4 regions of the Lysinibacillus sp. NPDC095746 genome follow, and region 1 is predicted to be linked to each of the others. Evidence: riboswitches for the same ligand, from Rfam matches in the RefSeq annotation. Region 1 holds a riboswitch; each other region holds the start of a gene.

Evidence for each region. Region 1 has a riboswitch for cobalamin ahead of nikA (nickel ABC transporter substrate-binding protein). Riboswitches for the same ligand answer to the same signal wherever they lie in the genome.
Region 2: another riboswitch for cobalamin. It lies ahead of cobT (nicotinate-nucleotide--dimethylbenzimidazole phosphoribosyltransferase); the one in region 1 lies ahead of nikA (nickel ABC transporter substrate-binding protein).
Region 3: another riboswitch for cobalamin. It lies ahead of ACIQ7N_RS08030 (hypothetical protein); the one in region 1 lies ahead of nikA (nickel ABC transporter substrate-binding protein).
Region 4: another riboswitch for cobalamin. It lies ahead of ACIQ7N_RS13055 (FecCD family ABC transporter permease); the one in region 1 lies ahead of nikA (nickel ABC transporter substrate-binding protein).

What each region holds. Positions count from the first base shown of each region.
Region 1 is NZ_JBIWGL010000026.1:54,857-62,552, forward strand. It holds gene ACIQ7N_RS17985 (M3 family oligoendopeptidase) at 1-151, shown strand, start outside; gene ACIQ7N_RS17990 (hypothetical protein) at 469-1,083, opposite strand; gene ACIQ7N_RS17995 (VOC family protein) at 1,251-1,664, shown strand; gene ACIQ7N_RS18000 (hypothetical protein) at 1,882-2,880, shown strand; cobalamin riboswitch at 3,003-3,195, shown strand; gene nikA (nickel ABC transporter substrate-binding protein) at 3,341-4,954, shown strand; gene nikB (nickel ABC transporter permease) at 5,026-5,979, shown strand; gene ACIQ7N_RS18015 (ABC transporter permease subunit) at 5,981-6,793, shown strand; gene ACIQ7N_RS18020 (ABC transporter ATP-binding protein) at 6,804-7,577, shown strand; gene ACIQ7N_RS18025 (ABC transporter ATP-binding protein) at 7,589-7,696, shown strand, end outside.
Region 2 is NZ_JBIWGL010000006.1:4,690-12,385, reverse strand. It holds gene glnA (type I glutamate--ammonia ligase) at 1-906, opposite strand, end outside; gene ACIQ7N_RS06045 (MerR family transcriptional regulator) at 991-1,365, opposite strand; gene ACIQ7N_RS06040 (methionine gamma-lyase family protein) at 1,659-2,909, opposite strand; gene ACIQ7N_RS06035 (trimeric intracellular cation channel family protein) at 3,321-3,926, shown strand; gene cobT (nicotinate-nucleotide--dimethylbenzimidazole phosphoribosyltransferase) at 4,195-5,250, opposite strand; cobalamin riboswitch at 5,365-5,541, opposite strand; gene ACIQ7N_RS06025 (MarR family winged helix-turn-helix transcriptional regulator) at 5,779-6,228, shown strand; gene ACIQ7N_RS06020 (alpha/beta hydrolase family protein) at 6,343-7,696, opposite strand, start outside.
Region 3 is NZ_JBIWGL010000008.1:52,664-60,359, forward strand. It holds gene ACIQ7N_RS08020 (C40 family peptidase) at 1-83, shown strand, start outside; gene ACIQ7N_RS08025 (hypothetical protein) at 628-1,176, shown strand; cobalamin riboswitch at 1,407-1,612, shown strand; gene ACIQ7N_RS08030 (hypothetical protein) at 1,812-2,360, shown strand; gene ACIQ7N_RS08035 (ABC transporter substrate-binding protein) at 2,357-3,322, shown strand; gene ACIQ7N_RS08040 (hypothetical protein) at 3,311-4,033, opposite strand; gene ACIQ7N_RS08045 (tyrosine-protein phosphatase) at 4,166-4,933, shown strand; gene ACIQ7N_RS08050 (MATE family efflux transporter) at 5,137-6,522, shown strand; gene ACIQ7N_RS08055 (putative RNA methyltransferase) at 6,522-7,358, shown strand; gene ACIQ7N_RS08060 (lysophospholipid acyltransferase family protein) at 7,438-7,696, shown strand, end outside.
Region 4 is NZ_JBIWGL010000016.1:14,912-22,607, forward strand. It holds gene ACIQ7N_RS13035 (TetR/AcrR family transcriptional regulator) at 684-1,316, shown strand; gene ACIQ7N_RS13040 (GNAT family N-acetyltransferase) at 1,322-1,873, shown strand; gene ACIQ7N_RS13045 (hypothetical protein) at 2,260-2,430, opposite strand; gene ACIQ7N_RS13050 (DNA topoisomerase III) at 2,668-4,842, opposite strand; cobalamin riboswitch at 5,244-5,427, shown strand; gene ACIQ7N_RS13055 (FecCD family ABC transporter permease) at 5,619-6,608, shown strand; gene ACIQ7N_RS13060 (ABC transporter ATP-binding protein) at 6,609-7,382, shown strand; gene ACIQ7N_RS13065 (ABC transporter substrate-binding protein) at 7,441-7,696, shown strand, end outside.

The DNA.
Region 1 (7,696 bases):
TCGTGATTCAGGAAGTATGTGCACAGAGGATTTAGTGATGAAACATTTAGGTGAAGATATCACTTCGGAAGATTTTTGGAAAAAAGGAATAGAATTATGCATGAATGATGTGGATGAATTTATCAAATTAAGTAATGAGTGTATAAACTAACCATTCGTAAATGGAGTTTCCGGCTGGACTTACTAAATATGGTGAAAACATTAACCAAGCATCTCGTAGGCATATGAACAGCAGATAGCGGATAATTTCGAAAGCAGAAGATGTACATTCAATCATTATTTAAAAGGTGGACCATTCATATTTTATTAATGTGTTTACCGTTTGGGATTTCGCTATTCCGACAAAATGAAAGCCAATTTCCTGTACGCTAAGAAGTTGGCTTTGTTGGTGCAATTTAAATAAAAAAGATTGCTTTTGCTTGTCTATATTTCACTAAAGCCCGCGTTAGCTAACAAGTAGGAATGAAATTAATTAGGCTTAATGTATTCTCCTGTGGAAGCATTAAAGCCCATTTCTTTCATTTTTGTTTGGTCACTATTCCAACCTATTATTAATAGAATAGTAACATTTCTCTCTATATCTTTTCTAAGCATAAAATTATACCCTTTAGCCCAGTTTTCACCTGGATAAATACCGCCGATTTTTAGAGCTTTTTGAAGCAATTCAGGTGAATCATATTGAATATCTTTCATTTGTATAAACTCTTTTTTAGGGTAAGGAGAAGTACCATCCCTCGTTACATCATTTGTATAATCTATTTTTCCGTCATGAATGGTTACTAAAAAAACCTTATTCGTTTCTGGCACTCCAAACAAAATATTCCAATGCTTTCTTTTGCCGTTACTTCCAATTGATTTCCTACGCTTATCTAAATCAATATTTATTGCATCTATTAATTGAGCATTTTTATTCCATTTTAATGCTGGTGGATTTGCTAATTCAATCGCTTGTTTTATTGATAATTCTTGCTGCTCATCGACTTCAAATGTATCTTTAGTAAATTGTAGAGAACTAGCAGATACTAGCTCAACAGCATCCACTGGAACGAATAAAAGTAAAACAACAAAAACAATTCTTTTCATGTTCTCAAGCCCTTTTTAAGTGTATTGTTTCCAAACCTTATTCAAATATTCTACGTCGTTAGTAAAAAAACATTTGTCGAACAATTATTTCAATGACAAAAAGGGATATATTGGATTTTGTAGAATACTAGTAACCAACCTAAAATTTTTAATCAGGAGTGAGGGAATTGGAAGTTACGCAGCAAAATTCGTTATTCAGTAGGATTGGCTATCTCTATTTACCAGCTAATAATATCGATGAAACAATTGAATGGTACCAGAATAAGCTAGAATTTAAGCTTAAAACACCAAAGTTTCAGGATGATATTGGTTATGTAGCAGTATTAACACCGCCCGAAGGCTATGTTGTATTAGTCCTTGTAGAAACAAAGGATCATACAACAGCAAATTTTTTACGCGATGGTCGCCTGTATCAAACTTTTACGTTGAATTGTCCAGATCTAGAATTTACACATACCTCATTAAAGAATAATGGCGTAGAAGTTAGTGAAATTATTTGGCGTGGAGAAAATGCTAAATACTTTGTTGTTACCGACCCATCAGGTAATCATATTGAGGCTGCTTGGTCTATATGGGATTAAGTGATAAAAGTTGGTGCTTAGTACAAGAAGAATGATTAAACTTTTTCTGTAATCAAGTTTTTTTCGATAAGGTTGTTGCTAGCTAAAGGAGCAGATTAGTGAAAAAAGAATATATAAAAATAGTCAATTGTAAAAAATGCAGATGAGGTGAGGTAATGGTGTAATTGTTGTTTGATCACCAAAATGGCTTTGAAAATTGATATAGAGTGGTGATAAAGTGGACAATGCAAATGAAAATAAGCGAATTCTTTATGCGGTTTTCGAGAATGAAATTCAATTGCCTATCTTAGATATTACTCATCCCCTTTTCAACGCAAGTATTGATGAACAGGCGTATCATTTGAGCTGTCTTAAGTCAGCCAGGAGCATTGAATCATTAAAAAAGATGCCTGGCTTTATCCGCAACATCTTTGTGAAAATGTCGAATGTTGACAATTCCTATCTTAGCGGCATGCGTACTTTGCTGTACAAACTTGGCCCCGGCTTAAGCAAAGGGATAAAATTAGGTTTCCGGGATAAGTGGGCGGTGAAGCAAACTTCTTTTATGGGACTCCGAATCAGGCTGAGGGATCTTTGTCGGCGCCAGTCGGAAATTTTGCTACCCCAGCTTAAGCAATTCCCTGAACGGAACCTTTGTTTCTTCAATATCGCTGGAGGGGCCGCTACCGACAGTATCAACACCCTAATTCTCATTCAAGAATCGGACCCAGAATTACTTAAGGAACGTAAGATTGAAATCAATATTTTAGATATCGATACTTATGGCCCCAATTTTGCCAAGCGATGCATCGATGCTTTGAAGCAGCCAGGGGAACGCTTTCATGACCTGGACATTGCCCTCAATATTATTTATTATGACTGGAGTCAACCAGAGGCATTATTAAAGATGAGTTTAGAACGTTCCGACTGGATTCAACTCTGTTCATCGGAGGGTGGTCTATTTGAGTACGGTTCGGATGCAGCCATCATTGAAAATCTAAACCATTTCTATACTAACTCCCCGGCGGACGCTCGGGTCACGGGTTCATTAATTTTCGACCGGGCGCATGTAAATCCGGGATACCTGGGTTTTACAGAGTTTATTGGCGTGCAAATCCAATATCTTGGGCTAGAGGGATTGCAGCGGATTTTAACCCAAACCTCGTGGGTTTTGGAAAAATCCCATGAAATTGATACGGTCTATACGTTGTTTTCATTAAAGAAAGCTGACATATGAAGTAAAACAGGCCAAGGTTAAGCTACCTGGCCTTTGTGTGTTAGCCATTACTAGTAGGTTTTTATTATATTCAGAAAATAAAATTGACGCGAACATTAGAGCATGATATGTTTAATACTAATTTCATAGCAACCATTACAAGTTTGAGTGAAATAAGCTTTCATTCAATTAAAAGGAAAATGGGTGTAAATCCCATGCTGTCCCGCAGCTGTAAATGAGGAGTTTTGTTTCGATAACCACTGAGAAATTACTTGGGAAGGTGAAGCAAAATTATGATTCATGAGCCAGAATGCCTGCTTGTAAAGAGATTCATTGATGATCTACGAAAGATAGGGAGATGGATAGAGGCTTACTTATAGTAAGTTATTCTGTCCTTATTCTTTTGGAATAAGGTTTTTTTATGCCTTCTTTCAATCTTTAGATTCATTTAGTGCACCACAAACAAAGAAGGAGACATAAAATGAGATTGACAAAGTATTTACTACCTTTCACGCTTATTTTGATGTTCAGTTTACTCACTGGCTGTACAAGCAATGAAAAGGGAGAGACAGCATCGAAAAAACAGACAGACGAAAAAATGATAACGATTGGGTGGCCATTAGATGTAGGTCCATTAAATCCCCATACATATTTACCAAATCAAATGACAGCACAAGCAATGGTCTATGAATCATTGGTTGAATATAATGATGATGGAACGATTACGCCGAAACTAGCAGAAAGTTGGGACATCTCTAAGGATAAAACCTCTTATGTTTTCCATTTAAGAAAAGATGTTAAGTATTCTGACGGAACGTCTTTTAATGCAGACAATGTGATTCGTAACTTTCATGCAGTTTTAGCAAATCGTGATATGCATTCTTGGATGGGCATGGTTAATCATATTAAAGAGGTTGTGAAAGTGGATGACTTTACAATTCGTTTGCAATTGGATGAACCCTATTACCCTGTCTTAAACGAACTTGCCTTCGTAAGACCTTTCCGTTTTTTAGGTGATAATGGATTCCCTAAAGGTGATGCGACACAAGATTCAATCCAAACACCAATTGGGACAGGCCCATGGGTATTAACAGAATACAAAAAGGATGAATACGCTTTATTTAGTCGCAATGAAAACTACTGGGGAGAAAAACCTCTTGTAGAACAAATAAAAGTAAAAATTATCCCTGATTCAGAATCTATTTCGTTGGCCTTTGAAAATGAAGAATTAGATTTAATATATGGTCGTGGCATCATTAGTTTAGATAACTATACGTTTTTAAAAGATAGTGGGAAATATAAAACTGCTACGTCTGAACCTTTATCCACACGTGCGCTACTGTTGAATACACAGTCAGGTCCGTTAGCAGAATTAAAGGTACGTCAAGCGATTCAATATGTAATCAATAAGGAACAAATGGTTGACAGTATTACACATGGTACTGAAAAAGTGGCCAATACACTATTTTGGGATGCTGTGCCTTATGCCAATATTAATTTAGCGCCAATTTTATATAATCCGAAAAAAGCGCAACAATTGCTAGATGAAGCGGGATGGACGCTACAGAAGGGTGAAAAAATTCGCTCTAAAAACGGACAGCCACTAACATTAGATTTAATCTACATTGCAACAGATGCGATTCAAAAGCCAATGGCGGAACTCATGCAAGGTGAACTAGCAAAAATAGGGGTACAATTGAATTTAGAAGGCGCAGATGTGATGGTAGGTCTGCAAAAATTAATGGATAATCAGGTTGATATTAATTTCTGGCGTACAAATGGACCACCAACAGATCCACATAGCTTTGCTAATGAATCAGCTACACCAAACGCTAATGGTGTCTATGAAGCGAAATTAGGCTTACCAACTGCCAAAGAAATCGATACTAAAATTCATCAATTATTAGTAGGTACAGATGAAAAAGAGCGCGTGCAACTTTATACGGATATTTTAACAATGTTCCATGACCAAGCACTATTCTATCCTATATCTTACGAAACAAATAGCATGATTTATCAGCCATATATGAAGGATTTTGCGCCACGTGCCTCTGAATATGATCTTCCATATGCACAAATGGATAAAGAAAAATAAGTATAGAAGAGAGAGTATGTCGATCAAAGACAGCTCTCTCTTTATCATAGGATTGATTAGGAAGTGACAGCATGTATGAATCGACATGGATGTTTTGTTTAAAAAGAATTTTGACATTGCCGTTTGTATTATTTGGCGTATCCATCCTGACCTTTGTATTTATTCGTTTCGTTCCAGTAGAACCTGCGGAGGTCATTCTTAGATTGGCAAGAGTTGCGCCAACAGCAGAAGCCATTCAAGCATTGCGTGAAGAACTTGGAACAGACAAACCTTTTCTTATTCAATATTTACTATGGATAAAAGGCGTTTTGCATTTAGATTTTGGTACATCTTTTGTTAGTAAATTACCAGTAGCACATGAACTTTTCGCTAAATTACCAGCAACCATTGAATTAGCTGTTGCTGCATTTGTGTTAATTTTAGGATTAAGTATGCCATTAGGGATCATAAGTGCCTTGTATAAGCATTCCATCATCGATAAAATCATTAGACTATTGACGATCATGAGTGTTTCGATTCCAACATTTTGGTTAGGTTTTTTACTACTATATGTATTTAGTTTGAAATTAGGGATTTTCCCGACAAATGGAAAGGGCACACTAGCTCATCTAGCTTTACCCGCACTCGCACTAGCTTTACCAACAATTGGACTATTCGTTCAGTTTATCCGTACAACCATCATTGAAGAATTACAACAGCATTATGTTCAATATGCACAGCTAAGAGGATTAAAAAACTCTGTGATCCTCGTACGTCATGTTTTGAGAAATGCTATTATACCGCTATCTACTGTGTTAGGTATGACGCTTGGTAATTTACTAGGTGGTGCAGTAATTGTAGAACAGGTTTTTAGTTGGCCGGGACTCGGGAGGTATTTAATAGAATCCATTATTAACAGAGATTACCCAGTTGTACAATGCTATGTATTGATTATTGCTGTCATCTATGTGCTTGCAAATTTATGCACAGATGTATTGCATCGTCTATTGGATCCTCATCTGATGATGAAGGACAGGAGAGATTGAAGTGAGTCTATTACATAAAGAACGTGCAAATGTTAAAAGATTATTTAGTCTAACGATACTGCTGGTCATTGGCTTGTTGGGACTGTTTGCGCCAATTTTAATGCCCCATGACCCTTTAGCGGTCGATATATCAAAGAAATTTTTAGGTCCAACATGGGACTATCCATTAGGTACAGATCATCTAGGAAGATGTGTTTTCTCACGATTGCTTTTAGGTGTTCGCTATTCTTTAGGATCTGCGCTCGTTATTCAACTAGTAGCCATTCTTTTAGCAATCTTACTAGGTGCTTTTGTTGCGCTAAAAAGAGGGATGATAGATTATGTATTTATTCGAATATGTGATATTTTATTAGCTTTTCCTACACTTGTCCTTGCATTTGGACTTTTAGGTTTATTAGGTCCTAGCTTAAAAAATGTGTTAATCGCACTTGTTTTTACACAATTTATTTATTATTCAAGACTGATAAGAAGTTTGTTTATTGGGATGAATGAAAAAGATTTTATTCAAGCAGCAAAAATCAGTGGCACTTCAGGAATCAAATTAATCATACGCCATTATATCCCCAATTTACTGCCACCTATCGTAACAATTGTCGTATTAGATATAGGAAAGGTTATTTTAGAAATCGCAGGTTTTTCTTTTATTGGACTTGGCGTGCAGGCCCCCATCCCTGAATGGGGAATGATGGTGAGTGAAGGAAAACAATATATCCGTCAACATCCTGAGTTAATGCTTTATCCTGGACTTGCCATCGTCTTTGTTGTGCTATTATTGAATTATTTGGCAAGTAGTTTCAAGAATCTTGACCAATAAAGGGGGATTTATGGAGAAAGTTTTAGAAGTGCAAGACTTAACGGTAAAAATCGGTGAGAAAAATATCGTAAGCTCTATTAATATGACAGCCTATAAAGGGCGTGTCTTAGGGATTATAGGGGAAAGTGGTAGTGGAAAGACGATGCTTTGCCACGCCATCATGCAATCATTACCGGCTTCGGCGCAAATTACGCAAGGCCAAATTATCTACCAACAAGAAAATTTATTGAATGTATCAGCCACTAAATTGCGAACGTATCGTGGAAGGCATCTGTCGATGATTATGCAAAATCCGTCTATCGCTTTTGATCGTATTCAAACAATCGAAAGCCATTTTCGCGAATCATTAAAAGCTCACTTTGTAATGACTAAAAAAGAAATGAGACAGATTGCCCTTGATGCTATGGATAAAGTCAATTTACCTAATCCAGAACAGCTTTTGCACTATTATCCTTTCCAATTAAGTGGCGGAATGTTACAACGAATGATGATTGCTTTGTCATTGGCGATACAAGCTTCTGTCTATATTGCAGATGAGCCAACGACAGCCCTTGACACAGTCAATCAAAAACAAGTATTAACATTATTTCATCGTATTCGTTCGGAAACGGAAGCTGCTATTATTCTTGTAACGCACGATATTGGTGTTATTGCTGAGCTAGCTGACGATGTAGCCGTGATGTATCAAGGAGAAATAATTGAGCACACGAATGTCTATGATTTTTTTGATGCACCTCAGCATCCCTATACTAAAAAACTTTTACAATCGAGAATTATGTTTTAGAGGTGAACAATATGACGCTGCTAGAAGTGAACAATATAGAGATGCAGTATGGTCACAAACCATTCATGTTCAAACGAGGACGGAAAGCCCCTGTATTACAAGAGGTGACATTTTCGCTT
Region 2 (7,696 bases), on a different contig from region 1:
ACCCGGTACAAGACGTTTATAAGAGTTAACTGTAGGGTTTGTCACAGCTGTGAAGCCTTGAACGTGAGCAAGGACACCCGCCATGAATTGCATCGCTGTTTCAGAAAGACCTAGTTCAGTAGATTCATCGTAGAATGCATTCTCTTTACCTTTAAATAATGAGACATTGAAGTGCATACCTGAGCCTGCTTCACCGAATAATGGTTTTGGCATAAATGTAGCATGTAAACCGTGTTTACGAGCAATTGTTTTAACAACTAATTTAAACGTTTGGATATTGTCACAAGCTGTAATTGCATCTGCATATTTAAAGTCAATTTCATGTTGTCCTGGAGCTACCTCATGGTGAGATGCTTCAATTTCGAAGCCCATTTCTTCTAACTCTAATACGATATCACGACGGCAGTTTTCGCCAAGATCAGTTGGTGCTAAGTCGAAGTAACCACCATGGTCGTTTACTTCTAGTGTCGGTTCACCTTTTGCATCTAATTTAAATAAGAAGAATTCTGGCTCAGGCCCTAAATTGAAGCTTGTGAAGCCCATGTCTTCCATTTTCTTAAGGATACGTTTTAAGTTATTTCGTGGGTCACCAGCAAATGGCTCGCCTTTAGCAGTGAATACATCACAGATGAAACGTGCTACTTTCCCTTTTTCAGAAGTCCAAGGGAACACTACGAAAGTATCCAAATCAGGATATAAATACATATCTGATTCTTCGATACGTACGAAGCCTTCAATAGATGAGCCATCAAACATCATTTTGTTTTCTAGAGCTTTGTCTAATTGGCTTACAGGAATCTCAACATTTTTGATTGTGCCAAGAATATCTGTAAATTGTAGACGAATAAAGCTTACGTTTTTTTCTTCGATTAGACGTTTAATGTCCTCTTTTGTGTATTTACCCACAGTTTTCCACACTCCTATAAAATGTCTAGCTTTTTTATCATTACCCTACCCTATTAATAAAGTAATTAACGATGTTGCTTTTTATTAATAGAATCGAGATAAATCCCCACGACGGATGGATGATTTTTGCATGCGCTGCGCTTGAAGCATTTCCTCACGCATGATGCGACGCAATTCTGAGTCACTTAAATTTGGTTCATCTGTTGAAACAGGTTCATTCTTTTTAGCGAACAGCTTTTTAATTTTTGCCATGTTCATACCCTGTTCCAAGTAATCTTTTATTTCTAGCAATACATCGACGTCATTTAATGAAAACATTCGACGGTTACCTTCTGTTCGGTGCGGCTCAATTAAATGGTGTTCTTCATAATAACGAATCTGACGTGCCGACAGCTCGGTCAATTGCATTACGATATTCATAGATAATAACGGCATAGTTCGTCTAATTTCACGACTCATTTAAGTCCCCTCCAATACCTGCTAATAATATAACGAAAAATTTACACTGTCAACCACTCATGTAAGGTTTCCTGACATGAATTAAAATAATTTTTTCGAAATGACTAAAAATTATAAAAAACGAAGATTATTATCCTAACGTGGAGATTGATTTACGTTCCGACTTGGTGCTTCCCCCGGGGCGTCCGATGTCTTAATTACATTTCTACGTTTTAAAAAAATGATATCTTCAACATTTCATCTATAAATAAAAAACTATTCAAAATAGAAATTTTGAATAGTTTTTTATTTACCTATTTTTGGATTTTTTGAACAGCACTACAAATTGCAAATTTTACGTGTTCGTATGTTAACCCACCTTGAATAAATGCTGTAAATGGCGGACGAATAGGACCGTCTGCTGTAAGCTCAATACTAGAACCTTGAATGAATGTTCCAGCTGCCATGATGACATCATCCTCATAGCCAGGCATATAAGCGGGCTCAGGTGCATAATGCGCATTAATTGGTGAATTCGCTTGAATTTCACGGCAAAAAGCAATCATTTGTTCCGCAGTTTGGAAAGAAACCGATTGAATTAAATCTGTACGATTAGCATCATAGCTTGGTGATGTATTCATACCAATTTCTCCTAGCATAGCAGCCGTGAAAATCGCACCTTTTAAGGCTTGAGATACAACATGTGGTGCAAGGAAAAATCCTTGATAGAAATCACCAAGCGTATTTAATGTTGCTCCTGCTTCAGCACCTATACCTGGTGATGTCATACGATAAGCACATTTTTCTACTAAATCTGCACGGCCAGCAATATAACCACCAATTTTCGCTAAGCCACCGCCAGGATTTTTAATGAGTGAGCCTGCTATTAAATCAGCCCCAACCTCTGTCGGTTCCTGTGCCTCAACAAATTCACCGTAGCAATTATCAACGAAAATAACTGCATCCGGTGCTAATTCACGGATTTTTGCACACATGTCTGTAATTTGCGAAATGGTAAAGGATGGGCGTGTTGCATAGCCCTTCGAACGTTGGATAGCAATCATTTTTGTGTTTGGTGTAATTGCAGCTGCAACACCTTCCCAATCGATCGCTTGATTATCGATTAAATCCACATGGCTATAACCGATTTTATAATCTTTTAACGAGCCAGTATCTTTATCGCCACCATCAACTATTGATTGTAATGTATCATAAGGCTGACCCGAAATATAAAGTAATTCATCACCCGGACGTAGTACTCCGAATAAGCTAAGTGTAATTGCATGTGTACCAGAAATAATTTGCGGACGTACAATGGCAGCCTCCGCTCCAAAGACCTCTGCATAAACTCGTTCTAGATTATCACGCCCCTCATCATCATAGCCATAACCATTAGACGGGTGTAGATGATAGTCACTTACTTGATGCTTTCGGAACGCGGCAAGCACTTTTTGTTGATTGAAGAACGCCATGTCTTCTACCTTTGCATGAAAAGGGCGTACCTTTTCTTCTATTTTAGCAGCTAATGCTAGTGTTTCTTCTGATAAATTGGTTGTAAAAGTCATACTGTTCTTCTCCATTTCACATTTGTTCAAATCTTATCTTAACAATTTGCGAGCTTGCCTGCAAAGCTTGCCAATTTTATTAAGTACTAAGATCAATTATGACTCATAATTGCGTGACATCCGACGGAGGCTTTCATTTCTTTTTAGCGATGTCTTTTGTGCCAAGGCACAGATGTTTGGATACCCTGAAGTAACTTAAATCCGCATTCATCTCACCACCTATAGAGCTGGAATACTTCTGCCGAAAAGAAGTTAAATTACGAACTTAATCTTTTTAATTTTGCTATAATAAATTATTTAGTATCTGATAATTCCAAATTATAAGTCGATGCTTTTTTTTCGAAAACTTGTAGATACAGTAACTAATCCACAACAACATAAAATGATTTATTCACATAAGGGGTGAAAGGGTTGGCTTGGGAGGTTTTTAGTATCATTGGCACAATTGCCTTCGCAATTTCCGGGGCAATAATTGCAATGGAGGAAGAATACGATTTATTCGGTGTATATATACTCGGTATCGTAACTGCTTTTGGTGGTGGAGCTATACGAAACTTACTTATAGGTTTACCTGTAACAACACTGTGGGGGCAGGATAGAATGTTCCAAATTGCCATTGCAGCTATTACGCTCTTTTTCTTATTTCCACATCGACTCATTCAGCATTGGCATCGTTGGGGCAATGTCACTGATGCTATTGGATTATCGGCATTTGCGATTCAAGGTGCCCTTTATGCTGTGAAGCTCGACATGCCTATTAGTGCCGTTATTGTAGCTGCTGTTTTAACAGGGTCAGGTGGTGGAATTATTCGTGATTTATTAGCTAGACGACAACCATTAGTCCTCCGCGATGAAATCTATGGTGTTTGGGCAGCATTAGCCGGGCTTATCATAGGACTTCAACTATTTTCAGGGGATATCTTTTTATATGTATTATTTGGTGTGATCACAGTACTTAGAATACTTTCATATATGAAGAAATGGCGTCTACCGTTACGGAAGTTGAATCGAGCATAGTTATACTGTTGCATAATAAAAGCCCAAATCTGAGATTTGGGCTTGAATTTTTAAATTCATTTTTTCTTAGCGGTTCTCTCCATCACTTTGACCGTTCTATTCAACGACTTTGGCTGTTCTATCCACGATTTTGATGGTTCTATCCACGACTTCGGCTGTTCTATCCACGATTTTGATGGTTCTATCCACGACTTCGGCTGTTCTATCCACGATTTTGACGGTTCTATCCATGACTTCGTTTATCACACACCGTGATCTGCAAATAAAGTTACTTTTTCAACAGCAACATTGCTTCTTCTAAAGTAGCCATATTTTTCATCATAGAGCACGCTGCGTCCAAAATAGGAAAGGCTAAAGCTGCACCAGAGCCCTCCCCCAATCGCATATTCATCTGTAACATCGGTTCAACTCCGAGCATTTCAGCGGCAATTTTTGCACCTGGTTCTTCAGAGGCATGCGAAGGAATGATATAGTCTTTTACGTTAGGTTCAAGTTCGTAAGCGATAAGGGCAGCGATGGTAGAAATAAAACCATCAATAACAACAGGTTTACGATGTGCAGCGGCAGCAAGTATCACCCCAGCCATAGCGCCTATTTCTAATCCACCAACTTTTGCAAGAATATCTATAGCATCATCGCGATTTGGTTTATTTAATGCAATAGCATCATAAATGACTTGTACTTTATGCGCTATCCCCCCTGGTCCAACACCTGCACCGAAGCCTGTCACTTCATTCGGATGACATTCACGAAGAACCGATAATATGGCAGCACTTGGTGTTGTATTACCAATACCCATTTCACCTGTCCCGAGTACATTTATCCCATTTTTTATTTCTTCCGTAGCTACTTCAATTCCTACTTCAATAGATTGAATGGCTTCTTCCCTTGACATAGCAGGTCCCTTTGCCATATTGTCCGTGCCATATTTAATTTTTTTTACGATAACACCAGCATCAAGAGGAATATCTTCTTTTACGCCAACGTCAACTGTAACAATTTTTGCATCTGTGATTTTTGCGATAGCACAGACACCAGTTCCTCCTCTAGGAAAATTTAATGTTTGAAAGACTGTCACATTTTGTGGATTAGATGTCACCCCTTCATCACAAACACCATGATCTGCTGCACAGACAATAATTGCTTTATTATCAATCGCAGGAAATAGTTCGCCTGTAATTCCGGATAGTTGCACAGCAAGGGCCTCCAGTTTCCCCAAGCTTCTAGGTGGCTTGCAAAGTGCATCTATGCGTTCCCGTGCCTTCTCCATCATTTTGTAGTCAGCACTTTGAATGTTGTGAATCGTCTGTTGTAATAATTGCATTGAAAATTTCCCCTTTCTTTTTTGCCCTTGTAACTTGAAGAATGATTTAGAGAAAAAATAAAAAGCCTGTAGTTTATTCCATAACAAATAAACTACAGACTTTTCCATCGTCTATATAACCGAAGCAGATAGGCAGGTCTCCTGGCTCAATTTCAACATTTCATAGAGCCTTCCCAGAACGATGCTAGTGGCATTCTCTATGAAACTCCCTTTTACAGTGGTGGGACCGCTAAAGCTTTTCACTTTATTCCCTATTCTCCCGCAATGGGCACCTAATGCTTTTATGCAATTACTTTAAATCTACGTCAAAGTAGTTTTTGTGTCAATATATTAGTGGAATTGTATATTTCTATGACTAGAAAGCGAAATATTATATTTACGTAATGAATCAAATGTGTAAGGTTCTATTTAAACAACTATGATTAGAGATAGTTAAATTTTTATCTTTAATAATTGACAAATATATAAATAGTTAAGTAAAATCAACTTAATTATAAACCTTTAAAATGAATTAGGGATGATACATCTGTGCATGACTATTTAATAATTACAGACAAAATTAATCAAAAATTCGAACAATTCAAGTTGTTAGTTTTACAAGAAACCAAAGAGGTTGAGGAACTAGCGAACTTTCACTTAACGCCTCAACAAGAAATTATTATGTCTTATATCATTCACCATGAGCCGGTCATTGCGAAAGATATCGTAAATCATTTTGATATTTCCAAAAGTGCAGTTAGCCAAGTAATTTCAAAGCTCGAAGAAATGAAAATGATCTATCGTCAAGAGAATTCAATCAACCGTAGAGAGACCTTTATTTATCTTGGGGATAAGGGCAAAGAGTTTCATCAGCTTCTAAAAAAAATTGACGACATTCTTGTAGAAAAATATTATTCGAAAGTAAGTCTAAAAGAGTTAAAAAATGTTCTTGATACATTAAGTAAGATTGTCGAGACTAAAAAAGACAATGAGCGTTAAGATATAGTCTCCTTTATAGTAGGTGGACAAGCAATCGCCTCCATCTACTATAAAGGAGTTTTTCTTTTTGGATGTCCTACACGGAGGAGAAAACAACTGTTCAGTTAACAAAACTTAGCTATTTATTTTTTCATCCGTTAAATCACTTTTTATATTAGTTTTATAATAGTAAAACTTATCTTCCATTTTCTCTTTAGTAAGCAATACATCAGAATCTGCACCTTTCACATAGTGATCAAAGAAAGCCAATATATATCGATTCATTACTTGATGAAATTGATTTACGTCAATATTCCATGACAATAAAGGAGATAGGAAGGGGAAATCTGTAAAAGTATAATGATCTCCTGCGATAAAAGTAAGCATAAAAGTGTCTCCCTTTATTCCCTCTTTATAGTGAAAATCAGCAAGCTCTGTAATTTTATTATGATACTTTTGAAATTCCTCCGAGGTGATATTCGTATATTGAATTTCTTCATCGGATAGATAGAGATAGTCTTCATTTAAAATAAACATAAAAGGTTGTTCAAAACCTGAGATGGCCACCGGTTCATGTAAAGGTCCATCTATGTTGATTCCTGCAGAAATCCTGCTATCATCCAACAATGCTTGAGCAGCTGTCGAACCTCCATATGAATGGCCAAATATACCGATTTTGTCCATGTCCATCTTTCCAGTAAACAAACCTCGAGGATCCTTATCATTTATCATTGATAATTGATCTAGCAAATAGCTCATATCTTTTGATCGTGTTTTAACATCTTTTTCGTCTTCAATAGTAAATGAATAAGAATATGCGTCTGTTTGATTCATGATTTCCCGACCATCTGGGAACTTCGTATAGGCTGCATCATTCATATGGTCAACGCTAACAACAAAGTATCCATGACTTGCTAATTCCTCCATTTGGGAGTAACTTTGCATTCTAGTACTGCCAAAGCCGTGAGAAAATAATAGAACCGGATATTTATCTTCTTGATTGGATACTGCTATATCTTTTATGCTGTTAGTTTGTCCATACTTCAAATACTCAAATAAAAAACGCGGAACAGAAAAAATGAATTCCATTGTCCCCGACCATTCTTCGTAAGGAAAGGATTCATAACGACTATCCTTCGCATCATCTTTTACCTCTGCTGGATACCATATTTGTATCATTAATTCATGACCTTTTTGTTCCGAGTCATGTCTCGATTCGTCTATCAAATACCTTGAGTTCATACCTACTTCAAAAGGACCTAAAGGCTTTGGAAGATGAAATACAGGCATGATCGTGACTAAACCGAAGCTGCTGAACGAATAAATGAAAATAAACCAAATATATAAAAGCTTCTTGACCTTCCTTTTATTTTTTTTCGCTCTTTCAATTGTGGCTTTTTCTACGTTACTTTCTATGAATGGCTTCATTGTGAATACAGTTAAAAGAATAAATAAAATGTAGGTTAATCCCATTTGCCATCGGTAACCC
Region 3 (7,696 bases), on a different contig from region 1:
TCGATGCTCAAAATAAAGGTGTTGTCATTGAATCACTTGATTGGTGGAATCAATATTTAGTAGGCTTCGGTCGTATTCAATAAGCCCTACTATTATATAGACGATTTAAATAGCGAAAAGGTCATCCTTGTAAAAAAAAATTACAAAGATGACCTTTTTTATTATTTGACGGTATTTAAGGTCTTCCGAGTAAAAATCATATAGCCGGATATAAATCCATTAATTTAAGGCTCGACTACTCGATGAATAATGAGTAAAATAACATCTAAGATGAATAAATTTACATAAGTAGATATATTTACAACTATATTACCTGTTACTAAAATGAAAATAGAGCCGATGTAAGGTATAGCATCAATTATCCATATAAATGATTGTCATCTTTATAGCGTATTTCGCTGGATTCATAGCAGGCTAATTCCAATTATAAAGGATGTGTCTTTATAGCCGAAAGAAATGTTTTCTTGCATATTGATACTCATTTCTGATAATTTTGAAATATAATTAGAAATCTCACTTTGAAATTAAACTGTTTGTGACTTTAGTTTCGTAGTAGTAAAGTAACGAATGATGGAAATTAATACAACAAGTTTGCCATTTTTGCGTTCATAAAGGTAGGGATGAATCATGGAAAAAGAGATTTTGCAACTTTTTAGTAATTTAACAGAGCGTGACCTTGATATTCAATACAAATCATACGAAGAATTAATGAAAATTATGCAGGAACCAGTTGATTGGACATATTCAGTTTGGGAACAACTTGTTCAAGCTCTTACATATAGAAATGGACATGTACGTGCAAGTGCTGCACAATTTTTATGCGCATTGGCGGCAAAAAGTGATCCTGAAGAAAGAGTATTAGAGGACTTCTTAAAGATTTGGGCAGTAACGTATGATGAAAGAACAGAAACTGCGAGGCAAACTTTGCAGGCGATTTGGAGAATAGGTTTAGCAGGGCAGGTACAAAGAGATTTAGTCGTGTCATATTTGGCTAAAAGATTTCAAATATGCTTAGACGAAAAGCACCCGACATCGATACGCTATGATATTATTGTATCTTTTAAAAAGCTATTCGATGAAACGAAAGACCCGAAACTACTAGAGATTGCACAGCGATTAATCGAAGAGGAAGAAGATGGTAAATACAAAAAGAAATATAAGAATGCAATCGGTTAAAAGCTGTAAAATAGCTGTTTTTGCGCAAATACTTTCGTTGAGAGATAGCTTTTATACCATCTATCTATGAAATATAATACCTGCATGAGCATATGAAATGCCCGTGGGGTAATGAAAACACCCGCGTGCATATGGTGATACCTGCATGATCTTTACCCATCGTATTTGTTTTATTCTAATTCCACATCTATTTTTTCCTATTAATCTATGATAAACTGCATAACAAGTGAATAATTCTTGCAGAATAAGGGTGCTGAACTATAGCATAATCGGGAATTCGGTGAAAAACCGAAGCTGTTTCCGCAACTGTAAGTACAGGAATCATAAAGATATACCACTGTCGAATGAGCTGATGGGAAGGTTTTTATGACGTACAACATGATTGAATGTAGTGAACTGTACAAGCCAGGAGACCGACCTTTGTTTGAACGTATGATAACTCTTCGGAAGCTAGGAGAATATGCGGCAAATACATAGGCTATACCGTGTCTATATGACACTATTTATGTTATTTTCGTTGTTTCCTTAGGAATGGGAACAACGTTTTTTTATGTACACTCATCTTTCACCGGAAGAAATCTTAAGAAGGTGTGAATAAAGTAGAATTTTTCACGAAGGAAAGCGGGGACTTAGATTTGAAAAAAGATGCACGTTATTCTTGTTATCCATTTATGCGTGAAAAGGCATCAACGGTAGATTTTGAAATTAGAACAGATAGCCTTACAACACATATTGGTGTCGCTTTAGCGGCGGTAAAAAGGGAAACTGTGGAGGTAGTAGCAGATGATTTACTAGCCATTTTACCAATGGCTTACCATGTAAATGGGTCAGTACGAGGTAAATTGGCGGTAACCGAAGATGATTTGACTTGGCTAAGTGATCGCTATGATTTCTATGTTAGTCATGTTAAGGATGAAATACAAAACTTTGTATTACCTCAAGGGACAGGGGCTGCTACTGCATTACATGTATGCCGTAGTGAGGCGAAAAAATCATACCGTGTTTTGCACAAAGTATCTGAAGAACGGGAAGTACCTGCTATTCTCTTTGATTATTTAGGATTGCTAGCCAATGTGTTTTTTGTAATGGCTGTCTATATGAATCAGCATGCTGGTATTGCTGAAATACCGTTTATTAGTAAGTCATACCCGATGAAAAAGAAAAAAGGAGAATCAATGAAATGAAGAAAATGTTTAAGCTACAATGGCTTTCTGTGTTGATGCTGGCCCTTGTATTAGTTGGCTGCGGCACGAAAGAGGATGCAAAAAAAGAAACGGTTTCTAAGGAAGATCAACAAGTTGAGAAAACTACTAGCTATAAAGTTAAGGATGACCGTGGTGTAGAAGTAGAGTTTAATGCAGTTCCTAAAACTATTGTTTCATTACAACCGAGTAATACAGAAATTTTATTTGCTCTAGGTGTGGGAGATGAAATCGTAGGTGCAACGGAGTTTGATACGTATCCAGAAGAAGCGCAAAAAATTGAGCGTGTTTCTGATTCTGTAAAATTCAACAGTGAGCGTATTTTAGCGTTAAAGCCAGACGTCGTAATTGCCTATACGACTGGTAAAGATGAAGAAAATTTAAATGCATTAAAAGGCCTTGAGGATGCAGGTATTAAAGTGTTTGCCATTCAATCAGCTAAATCATTTGATGATGTTTATGGGGATATCGAACAAGTCGCAACGGTTATGGGCATCAAAGATAAAGGTGACAAGTTAAATGAAGATATTAAAGGTAAAATTGCCGATGTCCAAGCGAAAGTTAAAGATGTGAAAGAACCGAAAAATATCTATTTAGAAATTAGTCCAAAGCCAGACATCTATACAGCTGGTTCTGGTACATTCCAACAAGAGATTTTAAATGCTGCAAATGTTAACAACGTTTTTGCTGACCTTAAAAGCTGGGTAAAGGTATCTGAGGAAGATATTATTGCGAAAAATCCAGATGTTATTTTAACAACAGTAAACTATGTGAAAGACCCAGCGGCAGAAATTCTTTCCCGTGATGGATGGAATTCAATCACTGCTATTCAAAATAAAGCGGTTTATTCTATAGATACTGATATTTCAAATCGTCCAGGTCCGCGTATTGGAGAAGCAGTTGAGTTAATCGCAAAAGCAGTATACCCTGAGTTATTTAAATAGTATTTTGGAGCTGTCCTTTATCAAGGGCAGCTTTTTTGCCGGATAATAGTGAAATACCCGGGTAAAAATCCGTTTCTCTTCGGTGAAGAAGTGATCGTGTGGAGTGGATAACTGATCCGCTTTGAAGCAGAAGTGATCGTGTGGAGTGGATAACTGATCCGCTTTGAAGCAGAAGTGATCGTGTGGAGTGGATAACTGATCCGCTTTGAAGCAGAAGTGATCAGGTAGAGTGGATAACTGATCCGCTTTGAAGAGAAAGTGATCAGGTAGAGTGGATAACTGATCCGCTTTGATGAAGAAGTGATCAGGTAGAGTGGATAACTTGTCCGCTATGATGAAGAAATGATCAGGTAGAGTGGATAAATGCTCTGCTTTGAAGAGAAAGTGATCGTGTGAAGTGGATAACTGATCCGCTTTGAAGAGAAAGTGATCGGGTAGAGTGGATAACTGATCCGCTTTGAAGAGAAAGTGATCGTGTGAAGTGGATAACTGATCCGCTTTGATGAAGAAGTGATCAGGTAGAGTGGATAACTGCTCTGCTTTGATGAAGAAGTGATCAGGTAGGGTGGATAACTGATCCGCTTTGAAGCAGAAGTGATCGGGTAGAGTGGATAACTGCTCTGCTTTGATGAAAAAAATGATCAGGTAAGGTGGATAACTACTCCGCTTTGATGAAAAAGTGATCAGGTAACGGCCTTCTCCTCGCTTCAATAAAGATCGCTAAAATCCCCCCTCCGCGTTCAAAGTAGCGTGTGACATTCCCTAGTGCGAAAATTGGTATTATATCGAATTGTTCTATAATATAGAGATAAGAATGCTTGCTAACAGAGAGAGGTGCAGTGAGTGAAACAGTTTGATATGAAGATTGTTCCGTTTGAAGCAGTTTATAATTTTCGTGATATGGGTGGTTATAAGTCGAGAGATGGGCGTACTGTTAAGAATGGTTTGATTTATCGTTCAGCAGCACTTGGTAAAATGACGAAAGCAGATAAGGAGCTATTTAAAACGCTAGGTGTGAAAACAATTTTTGATTATCGAGACAACCATGAGGCTCAAAATAATCCTAATCCGATATTTCCGTATGCCAAGTATATTCAAATACCGGCAAAGGGAAATCATGCTTTTGAGATGCCTACAAACACTGGTGGAAAAGATTTTTATAAGGTTGTAAGCCCAGAGATGTTCCGAGAATTTTATGCGCAAATGCCTTTTAATAATGACTCGTTTAAAAAGTTAATAGCAACGATTCAGCATCCTGAAAATTTAGGGCTTGTTCATCATTGTGCGGTTGGAAAGGATCGAACAGGTATTGGCAGCGCACTTATTTTACTTGCTTTAGATGTACCTGAGGAAACAATCATGGAGGACTATTTAGATACAAATGTACATCTACGTCCCTTAGTAGAACGAATGGCTCAGACAATTCAGCTGGGTTATAGCGATCAAGAATTGCAGCAATTTTATGCTTTAATGTCGGCCCGTGAGGACTATTTACAAGCGGCATTTGATGCAATGGATAATCGATATGGCTCTAAGACTGCTTTTTTAGAGCAAGAGTTTGGTTTAACAACAAAAAAACGTAAGCAATTGCAGGATCATTACTTAATATGATAAGAAACCCTTTCGCATAAAATTGTGAGAGGGTTTTTACGTATTATACTAGCTTCATAATGTTTCATTATAAAAACTCTTTACACCTTAAAAATTTATGATAAGATACTATATATTTTTATCATGCTGTAACGGGTAGTCATTTAACTGTACCGAAATAACTGCCCGTAAAATTCTTATGAAGCGTATAGGAGAAGTTGAAATTGTCAGACACAGTAAGAGAAAGTGATATAAAAGAGACAAATAAGTTAAGCTTGTTCCATTTAACGTGGCCGATATTTTTAGAAGTATTTTTATTTATGTTAATGGGACTAGCAGATACTTTTATGCTCAGTGCTTTATCAGATAATGCCGTATCAGGGGTTGGTGCAGCTAATCAGTATATTCATATTGCCATTTTAATACTTGAGGTAGTTGGTAATGGTGCTTCCATTGTTGTATCTCAATACTTAGGTTCAAGGCGCTTTTTTGAAGCTGCGAAAATTTCTGCTTTAGCAGTAACGATGAATTTGATCGTTGGACTAATGATGAGTGTCTTATTTTTCTTCTTTTCGAGTCATTTAATGACCATGATGAACTTGCAAGGAGAAGTGCTTAAATATGCCCAAAGCTATTTGGCAATCATAGGAAGCTTTATTTTTTTACAGGCAATTATAAATGCGTTAGCAGCGATTATCCGTGTTCATGGATGGACAAAGCAAACGATGTATGTATCGCTAGGTATGAATGTGCTACACGTTGTATTAAACTACGGTTTAATCTTTGGTAACCTAGGATTACCGGAGTTAGGTGTAAAAGGAGCGGCTATTTCTTCGGTTGTAAGTAGGGGATTAGCGGTTCTTGTGTTTTTCTGGCTGTTGTATCAAGTGATGGAAGTAAGAGTAAAGCTAGCGTATTATTTCGAGTATTCAAAGGAATATGTTCGAAAAATATTAAATATAGGCTTACCGTCAGCATTTGAGCAGGTGCTTTATCAGTTTTGTCAAATTGTCTTCCTTTATTATGCAACGTATTTAGGCTCAGAGACACTTGCTGCAAGACAATATGCTATGAATATTTCGATGTTTACGTATTTATTTGCGATTGCAATCGGGACGGGCACAGCTATAATTATTGGGCGAAATGTCGGTGCTGGTAAAAAAGATCAAGCTTATCATCAGCTTTGGTTAAGTGTACGAGCAGCTTTTGCCTTTACGATAACTATGGTTGTAGTTGTGACGATATTCCGTAAGCAACTTATGCACGTTTTCACTGATAATCCAGAGGTAATAGCCATCGGGGCATCTGTACTAGCATTAAGCATTCTGCTTGAAACAGGGCGTACAATGAATATTGTTGTTATTAACTCGTTGCGTGCCTCAGGGGATGCAAGATTTCCGGTGAAAATCGGTTTCTTATCAATGGTATGTATGAGCCTTCCGCTCGGGTACTTGTTCGTATTCGTTTTACATTGGGGTTTAGTAGGTATTTGGCTAGCGATTTCGGCAGATGAATGGATGCGAGCCATTATTGTATACTTTAGATGGAGAAGTCGTAAGTGGGAGCGTTTTGCACTTGTTTCACCTACAGAACAAAAGGAGACGAATTAATGGGAGCACTTTCTAAAAGAGCTGCAGGGGCAGCCTTAATGGATAAAAATATGACACTTTTTGCTTGTCCAATTTGTCAGGAGTCAATGAGTGTATTTGAGCAGGGAAGATTAGTATGTTCCTCAAATCATTCTTTTGATATTGCCAAGCAGGGCTACGTCAATATGCTGACACATGGTGCTATTTCTAAGTACAGTAAAGACCTCTTTGAATCTCGAAAAGCGGTTATTGATAGTGGCATCTATGATTTAGTAGAAGATAAAATCGGAGAGCTAATTGCTAATGCAGAAACCGTGCTTGATACAGGGTGTGGTGAGGGTTCGCATTTAGCCCGTATTATGGAAGATAAAAAAGATAACAGTATTGGCATAGGTATTGATATAGCGAAAGAAGGCATACTTGCTGCATCCCGACATTATCCAGAGCAAATTTGGTGTGTTGGTGATTTAGCGAAAAGTCCATTTGCCAAATCAAGTTTCGATGCCATATTAAATATTTTATCGCCTGCTAATTACGAAGAGTTTAAACGTTTATTAACTCAGAATGGTTGTGTTGTTAAGGTTGTACCTCAAAGCGGGTATCTACATGAGCTTCGATCACAATTATATGCGGATTCTACAAAAGAGTCGTATTCGAATGAACAAATCGTTGCTCGCTTTAAAGAAAGCTTTGCCGATGTTAGTATAGAACGTATTACTTATACAGTACCGCTGGCTACAGAGCTTGTACCAGCACTGCTTGAAATGACACCAATGGGCTGGCATAAAAAAGAGGATACTAATATTCAGTTAAATGAAATTACGATTGATGTTGATGTATTAGTGGGAAGAGTCTAGTTATTTTATATGCAATTGCGATATACTGGTCTTTTCGATTACAATGGGAATAACTATTGAATAAGGTAGGAATGAAACAGTGTATAAATTTATAGCAAATGTTGTCAAAGTGATATTAAAATTAACGGGCTCAAAGGCGCGTGTATATGAGGAGCAAAACTTACCGAAGGAAGGTGGGTTTATTATTGCATGTACGCACACAGGCTATGTTGATATTTTAAACCTTGGAGTTTCAATGGCTCCTCGAGAAATTCACTTTATGGCTAAAAAGCAATTGTTTGATATAAAAGGCCTTGGCTGGCTTATAGAGCGTTTAAATGCCTTTCCGGTTGACCGTG
Region 4 (7,696 bases), on a different contig from region 1:
TAGAGCTAGATGAATTCAATGAACAGTATATGTTTCTACTGTTAGAATTTTTAATTGAGCAAAATAAAAAACAGGATTGTTTAAAATGCTTTGAAACTATACCGGCAAAATTAGCTGAAATTGGTTTATCTGTTACGGAGAGAATTAATAAAAGATATAACGAATACTTGGCAACTATATAGATTTCTAGCAGTCTCAAATATTAATATTTCGAATTCATTTTCATTCAGATGGAAAAAGTCATGGTGCCATGAAATTGATTGAAAGTAGTATAGAACTCGTAAAAAACACCCCGTAGTAGTTATTATATCTAACATCTACGGGGTATTTCTCTAAATATTAAGAGTGTCAGTCTATCCTATCCGCTCTTTTAAAGATAAGGCTTAAATGATATCGGATAATCTTTAGTTTTCTTATACATTTCGATTATACAAGCTGCTAATTGTTGAATACCAAGTTCTATTTTCTTTTCTTCTGCTTGTGAAATACTTAGTCGGATTGCTTTCTTAAATGCTGACTCATCACATTCTTATATAGTAGAATATGAATTTTTTTAAGACATCGCCCATGTTATGAATATAAAAGGTTGAAACTATACACTAGTGTCGGTATAATCTAAAATATAAACGACAACGGTGTATAGTTTTTTATGTGCGTTTTGTCACTCATTAAGGAGGTGGCTTATGGCTCCAAAAGTTAGTGAAGAATATAAAAAAGAACGAGAGAAAGAACTGATAGAAGCGGCTAAGAAGGTGTTTATCGAGAAAGGTTTTGTACGCACTACTATGCAAGATATTATGGACGAAGCTGGAATATCCAGAGGTGCATTGTATAGTTATTTCGATAATATTAATCATGTTTTTATCGAAGTTTTAAAATATGATGACCAGAAAGACATTCAATATTTTGTGCCATCTAATGAAGGCCTACTTTGGCCACAATTAAAAAACTGGATTGAAGAACAGCAAATTTATATTGAGGCAATTGACCAAACATTGCTCTTTGCAAAGGCGGAATTCTTTTTATCATATAAATACGTAAATAATAAAGATAATTTCCCTTACATTTCTGAACGCTATAATCGAACTACTGAAGCAATAGAAGAAGTATTGAAAGAAGGAATGCGAAAAGGAGAATTTAGACCTCAACAATCTACTGATTCAATTGCGAGGTATATCCTATCATTTATTAACGGTTTAATGTTGGACACATTTCAACTGGGACATGAACAAACAAAAGTAAAGGATCAATTATCCGTCTTACTGTTCTCTTTAGAAAAATTAATCAATCCAAAATCCGAAACATACGAGGAGTGAATATTATGTTATTTGAATCATCTAGGGTGAAACTAAGAAAAATGACCAAGGAAGATACAGAACTATATCACAAATGGAGAAATGATGTGGAAGTTATGCATTCCACGAACCCATCTTTAGATGTTTATCCGATGGAAGAAACGAAAGATTTTGTAGATCATGTTATTTTGGGCACTCATGCAGGGAAAAGCTATATTATGGTTGAAAAAGGAAAGGAATCACCAATTGGTATTGTTTCATTAATCAACATTGATTATAAAAATAGAAATGCTGAATGTATTATTGACATCGGTGAAAAGGAATATTGGGGAAAAGGATATGGTTCAGAGGGATTGAAATTACTACTGGATTATGCTTTTTACGAAATGAATCTCCATCGAGTTTACCTAAAAGTATTTTCATTTAATGATAAAGCTATTAGTTTGTACAACAAGATAGGGTTTATTCAGGAAGGAAGCAGTAGACAAAGTCTATTTAGAGATGGTACATGGTATGACATCGTTCATATGGGTATTTTGCAAAATGAATACTTTGAGAAACAAGTGAAGAATGTGTGAAAATTATTCCACCGTAAAATAGAGGAACAGGAATGGAGTAACGTTGAAACAACAAAAGGTCTAAAGTTGCTATAAAAACATTATGATAAGTAGTGAGTGAGGCTTTGCTAAAAAATATAGACATTACTATATTTCACCGAAAAATGTTTGAATGTTTATTCTTTATATCCCGAGCATTGGTAGATGCTTTCGAGTATGGTAAGTGAGAGCCAATGCAATACATTGTTTTAATTCAGCTACTGTATTTCATCATTCACAGCAATTCCAATTGCTCGATTTACGCCTGAATCTCTAAAATGGTTCCCGATTAGTGGAGGTTTTTCCAAAGAAGCACTGAAAATTGGCTGAGGGATTGTCCTTGGCATGTTTCTCATTGAAGGGCGGCTTTAATGGGGGAAATATTCTTTCCGTCGTTTCAATGGTTTCATCCGTCGCTCTGCCGATTCTTCCGTCACTTCAGCGCGTTCTTCCGTCGTTCGCGATTCTTTCCGTCGTTTCGTCCGTTCCATCCGTCGCTCTGGCCATTCTTCCGTCACTTCGGCGGGTTCTTCAGTCATTCGCGATTCTTTCCGTCGTTTCGATAGTTCCATCCGTCGCTCTGACCGATTCTTCCGTCACTTCGGCGGGTTCTTTCGTTCGCGATCATAGAAATGATCAAACTTTTTATAGAATGACAATAAAATATAGAAAAAGCATGTTTTGATTATTCCTTTTTTAAAACATGCTCTTTCTTTTTGCCTATCAAGGCATAGACTAATCTTTATTTTTAATTTATACAAACGATTTTCAATAAGTTATTGTGGAAATTTAAAATTAATCTTACGCTCTTTTTTATCCCAAATAAGGTGGGCATTAAAAGTTTTTTCGCCCTTTTTAAATCCTTTTATCAAGTCTGTTTCACCAGCTGCCAAGAGTTTTTTCATATTCGATTGTGAAATAGTTTTTCTTAAAAGTTTCTTTGAAACCGAGAATTTACAATTTGCTGTTTTATAATTTGAACAACCGTAAAAAGTGCCATGATCTATGATTGATCCTTCGCAAAGAATACATTTCCCAACAACTGTTTTTCTTTTATTATATTTTTTAGTATACGGATTATTTGCAGTGATTTTATCGACTGCATTTTGATTAAATGCCCATTCCTTTTCACGTTTGTTAGCATCTGAAATCAATTTGTCAGCAAGCTTTTTTACTTGTTCTATAAATGCTTTAGGAGAAGCGTTGCCTTCACCTATTTCAGATAGTCGTTGCTCCCATTTGGCTGTCATGGAAGGGGACGTTAAGATACTTTCACCAAGTGCCTCAATGAGTAACATTCCTTTAGCCGTTGCGAAGACTTGGTTTTTCTTAACTTCGATATAGTTTCGATCTTTTAATGTACCAATAATTCCAGCGCGTGTAGCTTCAGTACCTAATCCTTCCGTTTTCGATAGGACCTTTTCTAATTCCGCATCTTCTAAATGTTTACCCGCTGTTTTCATTACGGTAATCAAATTTCCTTCAGAAAAACGATTTGGTGGCTGGGTTTCACCTTTTTTTACGTTCGCTTTCGCAACGATACCTTGCTCATTTTCATGTAATAGGGGGAGCAGTTCATCTTTGTCTGTAGGTGAGTTATCTTTAGAATGATAAATAACCTTACGCCAACCTTCTTCTATTAGCACTTTGCCCTTAGAGATGAACTCTGCACGTTTATCAACAAGTGAATGAATCGTTGTGTAAGAAAATATGGCATTGTTGTAATGTGCTGCAATGACTTGTCTTGCAATTAAATCATATATTTTTTCTTCTTCTGGACTTAGCTTTGCTACGTCTGGTATTTGCTCAGTAACAATAATTGCATGGTGATCGGTTACTTTTTTTTCATTCACATATCTTTTATTATTCATAATTGAACTTGTCGGTGGCGGAAGAAGACCTTTGTATTTATCAATTTTACTTAAATGCTCTAGTATCTTTGGTAGTGTTTTGGCTTCTTCATTCGTTAAAAATTGTGAATCAGATCTTGGATAGGAAACAACACCCTTTAAATAAAGTTTTTGTAAAATATCCAGCGTGTTTTGTGGTGACAATTTATAAGCTTTGTTTGCTGTAGCTTGTAATGCAGATAAGTTGAATAACAATGGGGGAGCATATTCCTTTGTTTCTCTTTTAATACTATTAATTTCTACATTTTTATTGAGACAGAAATTAGCAATCGCAATAGCTTGTCGTTCCTCTTGAACTCTTGAAATGTTATCTTTATGCCATTTTGCTTTTAACAATTTTCCATCGAAATCAAACTCTGTTTCTACTTCCCAAAATGGTTCTGATTTAAAATTTGCAATTTCATGCTCTCTTTTTACTATTAGTGCAAGTGTAGGTGTTTGTACACGACCAATTGAAAATACATCTTTCACGCCATTTCTTTTGAGGAGTACCGTGTATAATCTGGATGTATTAATACCAATTAGCCAGTCTGCACATGAACGACTTAGTGCTTCAAAATAAATATCGCGTGTCTTCTCTTCTGGTAGTAAATTAGCAAACCCATTTTTTACAGCGTTTTCTGTTAAAGATGATATCCATAGACGTTTCATCGGTTTATTAACACCGCATACTCTTAAAATGGTACGGATAATCAATTCACCTTCACGCCCAGCATCACCACCAATAATGATTTCTTCAGTGTCTGATCTTTTTACTAAACTTTTAATTACATTGAATTGTTTATACTTTGACTTAGTCACTTTATATTCAAATCGATCTGGAATAATAGGTAATGTTTCTAATGTCCATTTTTTCCATGTAGAATTATATTCTTCCGGGGCTTTCAGTTCACATAGATGTCCAATCGCCCATGTGATAAGTGCTCCAGCTGGAAAGTAGGTGTTTGGCTTAACTTCGAAATAACCCGGTTTTTTTGTAAAAGAAAAGGGGGCAGCTAATTTTGCAGCCTGGTCTGGTTTTTCTGCAATTACTATTTTCATATGCACTTCTCCTATTAATAATAATTACAACTTTATGTTTAATAATTATAAATGAATTTTAAGGATAACGGTTATATTAATATTTGTGTCCATCTTTTATTAAGAACTCTAAGTTAGTCTTTTAGACATTTTAATTCAGTCAAATTTAAAACACCGGATTATCCACACTGATATTAAATATAGAGAAGAAGGCGATTACTCATAGTGTACTGTGAGGAATTTGTATAGTATGGTAAGATAAATCACTATCTAAATTTATTTATTTTTCTAATAATAATTAATGTTCAATAGTTCTGTTTTATAGCTATTAATAGCTCGTTTATCACCACTTTTACTTGATTGTAATAAATAATATAATTGCTATCTGGAAAATATTCTGATATTGTTCCTCTTATAACTTAATAAAATATTATTTTGTTGGTGCGAATGACTTGTTCGTTTGCTTAAAAGGGAAATCGGTGCAAATCCGGTGCTGTCCCGCAACTGTAATGGAGAGTCTATACAATATGTCACTGTAGCGAGCTATGGGAAGGCGTATAGATGATGAACCTAAGCCAGGAGACCTGCCAATAAAAGTCAACAAACTTACATAGAACCACGAGGATGGTTGTAGTGACTGGGAATCGACACCCTTTATTTAACTATGACATCCTCTTGTAGATAAGGGGATTTTTTTTATGCCCTTTGATTTAAGAGAGGAGAGCGTTTTGAAGAATCCAACAACAAGAAAAATTAACTTACTTTTAGTCGTATTAACGGGTGTCGTTCTAATATCTATGACGTTAGCGATAATGGTAGGCTCTGTGTCTATTACACCTAGTATTGTATGGCGCATTATTTTATCGCATATCCCGTTCAACCCACTTGGCATTACATTGGATTGGAGCCGTTCACAGGAAATCATCATATGGCAAATTCGTACTCCCCGCGTAGTACTTGCCATAATAGTCGGAGCGGGGCTTGCTATTTCGGGTGCTGCTATTCAAGCTTTAGTTCGTAATTCAATCGCGGACCCCTATATTTTGGGGGTATCTTCCGGTGCATCTGTCGGGGCTACATCTGTTATTTTACTTGGCACTTTTTCATTTTTAGGTATGTATGCGCTATCATTTGCTGCTTTTATAGGTGCGACAATTGCAGTACTGATTGTGTTTTTCTTAGCACGAGTTGGGGGACGAATTTCAGTTGTTCGCTTATTATTAGCCGGAATTGCCGTGTCACTAGTTTTGTCAGCAATGACGAATTTTATGCTGATGATGACGAAGGAAGAGGGAGGCATAAAGGCAGTGATCTATTGGATGATGGGAAGTTTGGCCGGAGCGAAATGGGTGAATATAATGATTCCGTTCGTAGTTTTAACGATCGTCTACATAATTTTACGTCTACATGCACGCCATTTGAATTTACTTTTACTTGGCGAAGAATCTGCTGTTACGCTAGGGGTTAATTTAGAGAAATTTCGATTGCTACTAATTTTAGTAATTTCCCTATTAACAGGTGTCCTTGTTGCTGTAAGTGGTGCAATTGGCTTTATTGGCCTGATTATTCCACATATCGTACGCATGATTGTCGGCTCAAATTATAAGTTTGTACTGCCAGTTAGTGCATTAATTGGTGCGATATTTTTAATATGGGCTGATGCAGCTGCGCGCATTGTGATTGCACCTGAGGAAATGCCGATTGGAATTATTACGGCTTTATGCGGATGCCCATTCTTTATATGGATGTTGCGTAAGCAAATGTATTCATTCGGGGAGGAGAATTAAATGGTATACGTTGCAAAAAACGTTACTTTTGCCGTGCAGCAGGTGAAAATATTAAACAATGTTTCTGTACATATTCAAGAACGCGAGTTTGTAGGCATAATTGGCCCTAATGGCAGTGGGAAATCGACCCTATTAAAAAATATGTACCGTATGTTACAACCTCAAGAGGGAGAAGTATTTTTATTTAATGAAAATATTTACAAGCAATCTTCAAAGGTGGTAGCAAAGCAACTTGCCGTCGTAGGGCAGGAAACACCAGTGCTATTTGAGTTTACTGTTAAGGATCTTGTGGCAATGGGACGTACACCGCATAAAAGGCTTTTGGAAGTAGATACAAAAGAAGACCTAGCTATTGTTGAGGAATCGATGCAGCAAGCAGGGGTACTGCATTTAAGTGAACGTACTTTTAGTTCCTTATCTGGAGGTGAGAAAAAACGGGTCGTTGTGGCAAGGGCATTGGCGCAACAGGCTAAGGTCATGGTATTAGATGAGCCAACGAATCATTTAGATATTCAGCATCAACTCCAGCTCATGGATTTAATACGGGGCTTGCCGATCACGGTCATTGTAGCCTTGCATGATTTAAATATTGCAGCAACTTATTGCGATAAAATTTATGTTGTAAAGGACGGAGAAATTGCGGCATATGGAACTCCGTTTGATGTATTAACACCCTCATTGCTACAAAAGGTGTTTAGTGTACATGCGGAAGTTAATGTCCATCCTGTCACGAAAAAGCCGCATATTTATTATATATCTGAGCAATTTTTATAGTTAGTTAAGAGTTTTAGATTTCTTTCCATAGATGAGTTAGAAAAAAGGAGAAGTAGACATGAAGACATTAAAAAGCGTATGGCTTGTTCTTGCAATCGCAATGCTAAGTATGTTAACAGCTTGTGTTAGCGAGGAAAAACAGGAATCATTATCGAAAAGCGAACAAGTAGAACCAGCAAAAGCTGGAGCAACGGAAGTAACGGTTGACAATAACGATACGACACAAGTCTATTCGGAAGCACCAAAAAAGGCCATTAGCTTAAATCAGCATGTGACAGAGATTATGCTAGCGTTAGGCTTAGAGGATTCAATGG